Regions from separate parts of the Yersinia fenwicki genome, predicted to be linked through region 3. Evidence: predicted binding sites of a transcription regulator. Region 3 holds the regulator's gene; each other region holds the start of a gene.

Region 1 (4,374 bases), 1.0 Mb from region 3:
TGGGCCGTATTTGGGCTTTCATCCAAGCCACAAAGCCCTTGATAAACCCAATGAGTAAACTCGCTTTCCCGCAAGGCGTCGCCCCATGCTATCGGGCGCACACCTTTCCAGCGCTCATTCAAAAACTGCCTAAGCTGTTCACGAGATTGTTGCGGTGTGGTCACTTTAAAACGGCTGAGTAAACCCGCAGCCCGGCAAGCACAAAGCTCGCCCTGACAAGTTCCCATGCCAACCCGGGTGCGACGACGTAAATCCAGCAGGTTATTAACAGACAATGATTCAATGGCATAGCGCACTTCGCCAGCAGTTACCGCTTCACATTCACACACCAAACTGTTGTCCAGACGGTTCCCAGCCAATAACTGTGTCGCACGGTCACCATGACGATAAACGGCCGAGCCACGGATACTGGCAGGTAAAGAAATCACTTTGCTGAGCGTTTGCTCCGCTGATTGCTGTGAACCAGGAAGTGGCTCTTGGGCCGTAGTGCAAGCCGCTGTCACGCCGAGCTTTTCACACACTTTATCTGTTGCCCATTCTGCCATCAGCCGGTAGGTCATCAACTTGCCGCCAGTGATGGTGATAAAGCCTTCCAGCCCATCGCGGCTGGCGTGATCGAGTAAGACAATGCCGCGACTCACATTGCGTCCTGAAGGATCATCATCACTGGCAACCAGCGGTCGAACCCCGGCGTAAGCACGCAAAATGCGCGTTTGCGCCAGTTGCGGCGACAGTTTGGAGCCTTCGCGAATTAAGGTATCCACCTCTTGTGCAGTTACGACCATATTGTCTATCTGGTCGTATTCAATATGAGTGGAGGTGGTGCCAATCAGTGAAATGGTATCGCCCGGCACCAGAATGTCAGCATCTGCGGGTTTACGGCAGCGATTGATCACCATGTTGTTGATCCGATGTCCCAGGATCAACAGCGCACCTTTGGCAGGGAACATACGAATACGAAGATCGGCGTATTCAGCAATGTGCTGACCCCAAATCCCCGCCGCATTCACGACAATTTGCGCATGAATATCATACTGACGCTGATTTTTATGATCGAAAACGCGCACGCCAGTTACCCGGTCACCGTGGCGCAATAAGCCGATAACTTCGTGATAAGTCAGTACATTGGCACCGTGCTCACGGGCATCCAACATATTGCCGGCGGTTAAACGGAAGGGGTCAACAGTGCCATCAGGTACCCGCACGGCCGCAATCAGCGCCGGGTTAGCGGCTGGTTCGAGCCGTAATGCTTGTTTGGGATCAATGGCTTCAGCCTCGATCCCCGCCTCCTGACAGCGAGCAATAAATTGTTCCTGATAGTCCAGGGAGTCTTCCGGCAAGGTGATAAATAAGCCATCAGTTTGCTCAATACAATGGCGGGCAATGCGTTTCAGAATCCGGTTTTCTTCAATACATTCACGTGCGGACTCACCGTCAGTCACAGCATAACGCGCGCCACTGTGTAATAAGCCATGATTGCGGCCTGTAGCACCGGTAGCGATGTCATGCCTCTCCAGGAGAGTACAAGCCAAACCCCGCCGGGCGCAGTCTCGGGCAATCCCGGCACCGGTCGCACCACCGCCAATGATGATGACATCCGTTTCTGTGTAAGGAGAACTGTTCGTCATGAAAGACCCCACATTATCAGACAGCCGCCTGGCGGCTAATTATGAATCTATTGAGCCACAGTCTTTATGGTTATTGTTTGATAAGGAACAAAAACGAACGAAAAACGAAAACAATATGGTGTTTAAAAACCATGATTGTGATCAAAGTCACAGGTAATTTGTCATTACCAGTTTCAAAATGTTAACCAATCGCTCAAAATTGCCGCCGCTTTCATATAACTGTAACAAATGCGCCATTACTCACAGATAATTTTTGCGAATTTATCTAGCATGGTGCTCGTTATGGAACATAAACGACTCTAGCTTCACCGTTTAACTACCGGAAGCCCTTAACAAACGGATAGATATCAGGCTATACCGGAGTCAAAAACAACAAAAAGCCATCGGAGGCACTCATGTTGAGTATTTTTAAGCCCGCGCCACATGTGGCACGGCTTCCCACAGACCAGGTCGACCCCACTTACCGCCGCTTACGCTGGCAAATCTTCATGGGCATATTTTTCGGTTACGCAGCCTACTATCTGGTGCGTAAAAACTTTACTCTGGCCATGCCGTATTTGATCGAACAAGGATTCTCGCGTGGGGATCTGGGCTTCGCGTTATCCGGTATTTCTATTGCTTACGGCTTCTCAAAATTCATCATGGGTTCGGTTTCTGACCGGTCTAACCCACGGGTGTTCCTTTCTGCCGGTTTGATTCTCGCCGCTGCCGTGATGCTGTTTATGGGCTTTGTGCCTTGGGCGACATCCAGTATCGCAGTCATGTTCGTGCTGTTGTTCTTATGCGGCTGGTTCCAGGGCATGGGGTGGCCGCCATGTGGCCGTACCATGGTGCACTGGTGGTCAAAAAAAGAACGCGGCAGTATCGTTTCTGTCTGGAACTGTGCCCATAACGTGGGTGGTGGCTTGCCGCCATTGCTGTTCCTGCTGGGTATGGCATGGTTTAACGACTGGAAAGCCGCGCTCTATATGCCAGCGTTCGGTGCCATTTTGGTGGCATTGATTGTCTTTGGTTTAATGCGTGACACGCCACAATCTGTGGGCTTACCTCCGATTGAAGAGTACAAAAACGACTATCCGGATGACTATAGCGAAGAAGCGGAAGAAGAGCTGACAGCGAAGCAAATCTTCATGCAATACATTTTGCCAAACAAGCTGTTATGGTATATCGCGATTGCTAACGTTTTTGTTTATTTGCTGCGTTACGGCATCCTCGACTGGTCACCAACCTACCTAAAAGAAGTAAAACACTTCGCGCTAGATAAATCCTCTTGGGCTTATTTCCTGTATGAATACGCTGGTATTCCAGGGACGCTGCTGTGTGGTTGGATGTCCGACAAAGTGTTTAAAGGTAACCGTGGTGCTACCGGCGTGTTCTTTATGACTCTGGTGACGATTGCAACCATCATTTACTGGCTAAACCCAGTGGGTAACCCTGGCATCGATATGGCCTGTATGATCACCATCGGCTTCCTGATTTACGGTCCGGTGATGTTAATTGGTTTGCATGCCCTTGAATTAGCACCGAAAAAAGCAGCAGGTACCGCAGCAGGCTTCACCGGCTTGTTCGGCTATCTGGGCGGTTCGGTCGCGGCCAGTGCCATCGTCGGTTACACCGTTGACTACTTCGGTTGGGACGGCGGCTTTATGGTCATGATTGGCGGTAGCATCCTGGCGGTTCTGTTATTGATCGTGGTGATGTTCAGTGAGAAAAAACATCATGAAGAACTGGCAAGACAGGCCGAGATGGATAAAAAATAGGATCAATAAATTTGTATCCTAATAATTAAGTCGCTTACAGGCTGTGCCGTTATCTATGGATTAATAGCGACACAGCCTTTTTTACCCCTACCCTAATATACCCAATAGATTTCAAGTTGCAGGAAGGCGGCAAGCAAGATAATCCCGATGAGCTGACACCAGTCAGTGATTCGGGTTAACGAGCGTAGCCAACACATCTGCGGCTTGAAAGATGACGGGTATAAATGGAGCAATATCAATGAAAACCCATATCAAAACCCTGGTAGCAAGTATGATTCTGGCATCCTCAGTCGCCGGTATGGCGCATGCAGCAGAACCCGGAGCCAAAGATAAATCAGCCGATAAAGTGGTTATCGCACACCGTGGTGCCAGTGGCTACTTGCCTGAGCACTCACTGCCAGCCAAAGCCATGGCGTATGCACAAGGTGCTGATTATCTTGAACAAGACTTGGTGATGACTAAAGATAATGAGTTGGTGGTTCTCCACGACCATTATCTGGATCGCGTGACCGATGTCGCTGAGCGCTTCCCTGATCGGGCACGTAAAGATGGCCGCTATTACGCCATTGACTTCACGCTACCGGAAATCAAGTCACTGAAATTTACCGAAGGCTTTGATATTGATAAAGAGGGTAAAAAAGTACAGAGCTATCCGGGCCGCTTCCCGATGGGCAAGTCTGACTTCCGTGTGCATACTTTCCAGGAAGAGATTGAATTTGTTCAGGGGCTGAATCATTCGACCGGCAAGAACATCGGCATCTATCCTGAAATCAAGGCACCGTGGTTCCATAAACAGGAAGGGAAAGACATTTCCACCAAGGTGTTGGAAGTGTTGAAGCAGTATGGTTACACCACCAAAGCCGATAAAGTCTATCTGCAATGCTTTGATGCCAACGAATTAAAACGCATCAAGAATGAGCTAGAACCGAAGATGGGCATGGACCTGAAACTGGTTCAACTGGTGGCTTATACTGACTGGAATGAGA
Region 2 (4,374 bases), 1.3 Mb from region 3:
AGAATCTTAAATAGGAATAAAACAGATGTGTGGAATTGTTGGCGCAGTAGCGCAACGTGATATCGCTGAGATTCTGATCGAAGGTTTACGTCGTCTTGAATACCGTGGCTATGACTCAGCCGGTTTAGCTGTAGTGGATGCTGAAGGTAATCTGACTCGTTTACGTCGTGTGGGTAAAGTTCAGGCGCTGTCTGATGCGGCCGAAAATCAGGATTTACATGGTGGAACCGGGATTGCACATACCCGTTGGGCCACTCATGGTGAGCCATCAGAGGCTAATGCGCACCCTCATGTTTCTGACTATATCTCCGTGGTTCACAACGGTATTATCGAAAATCACGAACCGTTACGTGAATTATTGATTAGCCGTGGCTACCGTTTCAGTTCTGAAACTGATACTGAAGTTATTGCTCACCTGGTGCATTGGGAGTTACAGCAAGGCGGTTCTTTGCTGGAAGTGGTTAAACGTGTGATCCCGCAATTGCGTGGTGCGTACGGCACTGTGGTGATGGATAGCCGTGACCCAAGCCGCTTGGTCGCTGCCCGTTCTGGTAGCCCGCTGGTGATTGGCTGTGGCGTAGGTGAAAACTTTATTGCCTCCGACCAACTGGCACTGTTGCCGGTAACCCGCCGCTTTATCTTCCTGGAAGAAGGGGATGTGGTTGAGGTGACTCGCCGTAGCATCGCTATTTTTGATAAACAGGGGAATGCTATTGAGCGCCCTGAAATCGAATCTCAGGTGCAATATGATGCCGGCGATAAAGGTGTTTACCGCCACTACATGCAAAAAGAGATTTATGAACAGCCGATGGCGATTAAAAATACGCTGGAAGGCCGTTTAAACCACGGGGCGATTGATTTATCAGAGCTTGGTGCGAAAGCCGATGCTCTACTGGCGGATGTGCAACATATCCAAATCATAGCCTGTGGTACTTCTTACAACTCAGGTATGGTTTCACGCTATTGGTTTGAGTCATTAGCTGGTGTGCCTTGTGACGTAGAAATCGCCTCTGAATTCCGCTACCGCAAATCTGCTGTACGCCCTAATAGCTTGCTGATCACCTTGTCACAATCGGGTGAAACTGCGGATACGCTGGCTGCTCTGCGTTTATCCAAAGAGTTAGGATACTTAGGTTCGCTGGCAATTTGTAACGTCGCCGGTTCTTCGCTGGTTCGTGAATCAGATTTGGCTTTGATGACCAAAGCTGGAACCGAGATTGGCGTGGCCTCAACTAAAGCCTTTACCACTCAGTTGACGGTGTTATTGATGCTGGTGGGGCGTATCGGCAAGTTAAAAGGTGCTGATGCCAGTCTGGAGCACGATATTGTTCATGCGTTACAGGCGCTGCCTGCACGCATCGAGCAGATGCTGTCTCTGGATAAAACCATTGAAGCGCTGGCTGAAGGTTTCTCTGATAAGCACAATGCATTGTTCCTGGGTCGTGGTGATCAATACCCGATTGCGATGGAAGGTGCGCTGAAACTGAAAGAGATTTCTTATATTCATGCCGAAGCTTATGCTGCGGGTGAATTGAAACACGGCCCATTGGCATTGATTGATGCTGACATGCCGGTCATCGTGGTCGCGCCAAATAACGAATTGTTGGAAAAACTGAAATCTAACATTGAAGAAGTGCGCGCACGCGGCGGTTTACTGTATGTATTCGCTGATCAAGATGCAGGTTTCACTGATAGCGAAGGCATGAAAATCATTCAGCTACCGCATGTGGAAGAGATTATTGCCCCTATCTTCTACACCGTGCCGCTACAGTTGTTGTCTTACCATGTCGCACTTATCAAAGGTACCGATGTGGATCAGCCTCGTAATCTGGCAAAATCGGTCACAGTTGAGTAATAAGCGGAAAATCGTATAAAAAAAGCCGGCATCTTGTCGGCTTTTTTGTATTTATAGTTTATTCATAAAGAGTCATTTTTGCGCAAAAAACAAACCAGTAATGGGGGGTGTTATCACGGGTAAAGTGAGTTTTTTGCGAAATAAAGGATAAAGCAATTGCCATAAATTGATGTTAATTTATTGATATTAAATGTATTTATTTAAACTCTTCTTGATTGTAATATAACTGTAATATTTCGTACATTTTTCTGTCATTAAACTGTCCTATTTTCCCTCCTGCACCATACTTAATCTGATGAAAAAACTTTAGAGTTAATTCTAATATCCCATTAGGAGGGATTATGAAACTGATGCGTACCACCGTAGCCAGCATTGTGGCAGCGACTTTATCTATGACCACTGTGTCCGTATTCGCTGCTGCAAGCCTGACAGGTGCAGGTGCGACATTCCCCGCGCCGGTGTATGCCAAGTGGGCAGATTCTTATCAGAAAGAAACAGGTAACAAAGTTAACTATCAGGGGATCGGTTCTTCAGGCGGCGTGAAACAAATTATTGCCAATACTGTAGATTTCGGTGCTTCTGATGCGCCATTAGCAGACGACAAACTGGCTGCTGAAGGTTTGTTCCAATTCCCGACAGTGATTGGCGGTGTGGTATTGGCCGTGAATATCCCTGGCATTAAATCCGGTGAGCTGACTTTAGACGGTAAAACACTGGGTGATATCTATCTGGGCAATGTGAAAAAGTGGAATGACCCGGCTATTACTAAATTGAACCCAGGCGTTAAATTACCCGATCAAAATATCGCTGTAGTGCGCCGTGCTGACGGTTCCGGTACCTCATTCGTATTCACCAGCTACCTGGCTAAAGTGAATGCACAATGGAAAGAAAAAGTGGGTGCAGGCTCTACTGTTAACTGGCCGACTGGTTTGGGTGGCAAAGGTAATGACGGTATCGCCGCATTCGTACAGCGCCTACCTGGCTCGATTGGCTATGTAGAATATGCTTACGCCAAGCAGAATAACCTGGCTTACACCAAACTGGTTTCTGCTGATGGCAAACCCGTTAGCCCGACTGAGCACAGCTTTAGCTCCGCGGCAAAAGGTGTAGACTGGAGCAAAACATTCGCTCAAGATTTAACCAATCAAAAAGGTGATGATGTATGGCCAATTACATCAACAACTTTCATCTTGGTACACAAAGAGCAAAAAAATGCCGCTAACGGCGCTGAAGTATTGAAGTTCTTTGACTGGGGTTACACCCACGGTGCTAAGCAAGCCAACGAGCTGGATTATGCAACATTGCCAGCTGAAGTTGTTGAGCAAGTCCGTGCCGCCTGGAAAACTCAGATTAAAGACAGCAGCGGTAAGCCAATCTTTTGATTGAAGTCCGTTTTACCTGTAATAAGTTATTTATAAAATCACCTTATATCTAAAGTAATTGGAGTTGTAGGTAGGCGGCAATTGAGCTAATCCCGATGAGCTTACTGGTGTAAGTGATTCGGGTTAGTGAACGCAGCCAACACCCCTACAGCTCCAAGTACGAGGGGGATATAACACTCAGATGAGAAGAGAGTCTATGGCTGGCAAGCCGACAATCAAAGCACCGAGTCAATACGGTGACATCATTTTCAGTGCGCTGGTTAAACTGGCTGCGCTGATTACGCTATTTCTGTTAGGCGGCATTATCGTTTCACTGATTATTGCTTCCTGGCCAAGTATCGAGAAATTTGGTTGGGCTTTCCTGTGGACTAAAGAGTGGGATGCTCCAGCTGAACAGTTTGGTGCATTAGTGCCGATTTACGGTACGGTTGTTACCTCGGTTATCGCTTTGCTCATTGCGGTTCCTGTTAGTTTCGGTATTGCCCTGTTTCTCACTGAACTCGCGCCGAACTGGCTAAAACGCCCGTTGGGTGTTGCGATTGAACTGCTGGCGGCTATCCCAAGTATTGTTTACGGTATGTGGGGTCTTTTCGTCTTCGCTCCGCTGTTTGCCCGCTACTTCCAAGAGCCCGTCGGCAATGTGATGTCCGGCATCCCCATTGTTGGCGTATTGTTCTCTGGCCCGGCATTCGGTATTGGTATTCTGGCCGCCGGTGTCATCCTGGCTATCATGATTATTCCTTACATTGCCGCAGTTATGCGCGATGTGTTCGAACAAACCCCCGTGATGATGAAAGAGTCGGCCTATGGTATTGGCTGTACCACATGGGAAGTGATTTGGCGCATTGTGCTGCCTTATACCAAAAATGGTGTTATCGGCGGTGTGATGTTGGGCTTGGGTCGTGCGTTGGGTGAAACCATGGCAGTGACCTTTATTATCGGTAACACCTACCAGCTCGACAGCTTCTCGCTGTTTATGCCGGGCAACAGCATTACCTCTGCGTTGGCAAATGAATTTGCTGAAGCTGAATCTGGTTTACATACCGCCGCGTTGATGGAACTGGGTCTAATCTTATTTGTTATTACCTTTATCGTACTGGCTTTATCTAAGCTAATGATTTTGCGTCTGGCTAAGAA
Region 3 (4,374 bases):
GGCAGACCTAACTCGGTACGTAGTTCGACGGCTCGCTGATAGAGCGCCTGATAGTGAGCAGCAATGGCTTCCTGCAACGCCAGTTGCTTCTGACTACCTGATTCACCCGCCTGACTGGTGACTAGATCCCGGGGACGTAAAAAAGGGATCGCGCACAGCAGCGCTGCAGGTTGATTTTGGCGGTCTTTCAAAATAATAACCTGTTGGTCCAGATTGCTGCTGGCGCAGGAAATGACGGTGGTATTCAAATAAGAAAGCAAGCCGCGAGATTCATTTAGCGTTGATACTGAGTCATGGTTACCCCCCAGAACAACCAACCGGCAGTTCGTCGGTTGTAGTTCAACCACGAAACGGTTATATAGCTCACGTGCATAGCTGGGTGGGGAACCGGTATCAAAAATATCACCCGCCACAATCAGCGCATCTACCTGATTTTCTTTGATCTGCTCTATGAGCCAGTGCAGGAATGCCTGATGTTCAGCCGCACGGCTTTTGGTAAAGAAATGCTGGCCCAAATGCCAGTCAGAGGTATGAATAATGCGCATAAATCTCCCGCTCGGGCAGGTCGCCATTTAAAGATAATGGCGCTGATTATAAACGCTGCCTGCTGGATGTCGCGGCTAAAAAAAGGCTGTGAGGAAAATCTCCGAGACGCCTCGCAAACTTGAGTGCTACGTTTTGCATTTATCGTGAAATTTATCACTATGCTTATTGCTTGCAAGAGGGGGATGTTTTTCATAAAAATGTCACAAAACTGACGCATAATGACTTCCGAAATCAAATAGTGACCACTAACTTACTGGCAGGGTTGATGATGGCAAGACGCATACTGGTAGTTGAAGATGAAGCTCCAATCCGTGAGATGGTGTGCTTTGTGTTGGAACAGAATGGCTACCAACCGTTAGAAGCCGAGGATTACGACAGTGCAGTAACTCGTTTGTCCGAGCCTTACCCTGATTTAGTGTTGTTGGACTGGATGTTACCTGGCGGCTCGGGTATTCAGTTTATTAAACATATGAAACGTGAAGCGCTGACCCGAGATATTCCGGTGATGATGCTGACAGCGCGTGGCGAAGAAGAAGATAGAGTACGTGGTTTGGAAGTGGGTGCTGATGATTACATTACCAAGCCTTTTTCACCCAAAGAGTTGGTGGCACGTATCAAAGCGGTTATGCGCCGGATATCGCCAATGGCGGTTGAAGAAGTGATTGAAATGCAAGGGTTGAGCCTTGATCCCTCCTCGCATCGGGTTATGGCCAATGAGCAAGCGTTGGATATGGGGCCGACCGAATTTAAATTATTGCACTTTTTCATGACTCATCCAGAGCGTGTTTACAGCCGTGAACAGTTGCTTAATTATGTTTGGGGCACTAACGTTTATGTAGAAGATCGCACCGTTGATGTACATATTCGTCGGCTACGTAAGGCGCTGGAAATTGATGGCCATGACAGAATGGTACAAACTGTCCGGGGAACCGGATACCGTTTCTCAACGCGCTACTGAGTTTTCAGTGCCGGAGAATTCGTTGTGTTAGAACGTTTATCATGGAAAACGCTGGCTATAGAGCTGGCTCTTTTTTGTCTGCCCGCATTACTGTTGGGTGCCTTTGTCGGGTACCTTCCCTGGCTATTATTAGTTTCGGTTATTGCGGCGCTGGTGTGGAACTTCTATAACCAACTCAAATTATCTCACTGGCTGTGGTTAGATCGCAGTATGACGCCACCTTCAGGGCGTTGGAGTTGGGAGCCTTTATTTTACGGTTTGTACCAGATGCAACTGCGAAATCGCCGTCGGCGTCGTGAGTTGGCTACACTTATCAAACGCTTCCGCAGTGGTGCTGAGTCTTTACCTGATGCGGTGGTTATGACGACGATTGATGGCAATATTTTCTGGTGTAATGGTTTGGCTCAGCAATTACTCGGCTTCCGTTGGCCGGAGGATAACGGCCAACATATTCTCAACTTGCTGCGTTATCCCGAATTCAGTCAATATTTGCAACAGCAAGAGTTTTCCCGCCCATTGACCCTGCAACTCAATAATGGTTATTACGTTGAGTTCCGGGTGATGCCTTATTCAGAAGGGCAATTGCTTATGGTGGCTCGTGATGTTACCCAAATGCGTCAGTTGGAAGGGGCGCGGCGTAATTTCTTTGCCAATGTGAGCCACGAACTGCGCACTCCCTTAACGGTGTTACAGGGATATCTGGAAATGATGCACGACCAAGAGTTGGTCGGGCCATTACGAGATAAAGCGCTAGGGACGATGCAAGAACAGACCAAGCGAATGGATGGGCTGGTAAAACAATTATTGACGCTATCGCGAATCGAAGCTGCACCCAATGTGGATATGAATGAGCAGGTCGATATTCCGCGCATGCTGAAAATGCTGCAACACGAAGTGCAAGCGCTGAGTAATGGGCGTCATGAGATCACCTTCCGAATTAACGACCAATTGACGGTATTTGGTAACGAAGATCAACTGCGCAGTGCGGTTTCCAATCTGGTTTATAATGCAGTCAATCACACCCCTGATGGCACCCAAATTGAGGTGTGCTGGCAGCGAACACCACAAGGTGCACAATTTCAGGTGAGTGACAATGGGCCGGGTATTGGCCCTGAACATGTGCCACGTCTTACGGAACGCTTCTACCGAGTGGATAAGGCCCGCTCAAGGCAAACTGGGGGGAGTGGCTTGGGGCTGGCAATTGTGAAACATGCTTTGAGCCATCACGATGCGCGTTTGGATGTGATGAGTGAAATCGGCCTGGGGACGAGATTTATCTTTACCTTGCCTAATCGGTTGATTGTTCCAACGGTTTTAACCGAGAATGCAGTCAAATCCTAAGACTGTATGGATATCAAACTGATGAGATGGGGAAAACTGGCGCTGTTGTATGCTCTGCTAGGGTTTAGTTGCGGCGTCCTGGCACTCCCTGTTGCGGTATCGACTGCTACAGTGGTTGATGCGTTAAAGCCAGATACTCTGTCTGGTAATCTTTCCAGTGTCGGTTCTGACACCCTAGCTAACTTGATGTCTTTATGGGCTGATGATTTCAATCATCATTATCCCGGCGTTAATTTGCAAATACAGGCGGCAGGTTCCTCGACAGCTCCAGCGGCGCTCGCTGCAGGGGCCGCGCAACTCGGCCCGATGAGCCGGCCAATGAAAGCGGCTGAAATCACGGCATTTACTGAGCGTTATGGCTATCCACCACTTGCTGTCCCCGTCGCAGTGGATGCATTGGTAGTTTTTGTTCATCAGGATAATCCACTGGATAAACTAACCTTATCTCAGCTTGATGCTGTATTTTCACAAAATCGCCGTTGTGGGGAATCCCACCGCATCCAACGTTTTGGCGAACTTGGGCTAAAAGGGCGCTGGGCCGAGCGCTCGATACAACGCTATAGCCGAAATTCAGCCTCCGGCACCTATGGTTTTTTCAAACAGTTGATACTGTGTGGTGGTGATTTTTCAAATAATATCAATGAATTGCCTGGTTCTGCTTCCGTTGTGCAAGCTGTCGCGGGTTCGCTCAATGGTATGGGGTACGCCAGCATTGGTTTTCGAAACAGTGGTGTTAAGCCATTGTCCTTGTCAGCGAACGGCCAGGATTATGTGATGCCAACGGCTGAGAATGTTAAAGATGGCCGCTACCCTCTATCTCGCTATCTGTATATTTATATCAATAAAGCACCGGGCAAGCCGTTGGAGCCGTTGACTGCGGCCTTTCTTGAGCGCGTTTTGTCACCAGAAGGGCAAAAGCGCGTGACTCATGACGGCTATTTACCTTTACCCCCAGAGATCCTGAATCACACACGGAAAGAGTTGGGATTTGCCTATTAATTTGGCGAATTATTAGAGTGTATCTGCCGTAATCTGTTAACAGTTGGATATAAATGATACAAATCATATGATGTGTATTTATCAAAAACTGGCATGATCATCTGCTTTTGTAATATTATATGGATGAAGACTCTGCTTTTATGATCCCGACTTGCCTTTCTTCGCTATAAACGGTCTACTTACCGCCGTTGTTGGCCTATTCCACCTGCAAATAACTTCAAAAACACTGCATACTGACGAAATAGATTGCTTATTAACCGCCGGAGTTTGCGTTTATCAGAGCTTTGTATCGTTTCGATCACGTCGGAAAGCCACAACTTAGGACTTTTTCTTTTGATCATTTAACTAGGCAACGCACATCACTATGAGTCATCGTTTATCGTCTAAAGATATTATGGCATTGGGCTTTATGACCTTTGCTTTATTCGTTGGGGCCGGCAATATCATCTTCCCGCCTATGGTTGGTTTGCAATCGGGTGAACATGTGTGGTGGGCCGCTTTGGGCTTCCTGATTACCGCCGTTGGATTAC

What was found. Region 3 encodes PhoB, which activates phosphate uptake and scavenging genes when phosphate is short. Its sites were predicted from a motif close to CTGTCATAAAACTGNCNNAT; they were not measured.
Positions count from the first base shown of each region.
Region 1: a site for PhoB is predicted at 1,837-1,856, ahead of glpT (glycerol-3-phosphate transporter). Genes of this name have one in related genera too.
Region 2: a site for PhoB is predicted at 2,104-2,123, ahead of pstS (phosphate ABC transporter substrate-binding protein PstS). Genes of this name have one in related genera too.

Region 1 covers NZ_CP170755.1:4,403,191-4,407,564, forward strand. The annotation lists gene glpA (anaerobic glycerol-3-phosphate dehydrogenase subunit A) at 1-1,628, opposite strand, end outside; gene ACF3VQ_RS19960 (hypothetical protein) at 1,627-1,785, shown strand; gene glpT (glycerol-3-phosphate transporter) at 2,024-3,388, shown strand; gene glpQ (glycerophosphodiester phosphodiesterase) at 3,627-4,374, shown strand, end outside.
Region 2 covers NZ_CP170755.1:4,696,439-4,700,812, forward strand. The annotation lists gene glmS (glutamine--fructose-6-phosphate transaminase (isomerizing)) at 26-1,855, shown strand; gene pstS (phosphate ABC transporter substrate-binding protein PstS) at 2,197-3,237, shown strand; gene pstC (phosphate ABC transporter permease PstC) at 3,419-4,374, shown strand, end outside.
Region 3 covers NZ_CP170755.1:3,402,087-3,406,460, reverse strand. The annotation lists gene sbcD (exonuclease subunit SbcD) at 1-545, opposite strand, end outside; gene phoB (phosphate response regulator transcription factor PhoB) at 815-1,504, shown strand; gene phoR (phosphate regulon sensor histidine kinase PhoR) at 1,529-2,845, shown strand; gene ACF3VQ_RS15565 (PstS family phosphate ABC transporter substrate-binding protein) at 2,867-3,844, shown strand; gene brnQ (branched-chain amino acid transport system II carrier protein) at 4,209-4,374, shown strand, end outside.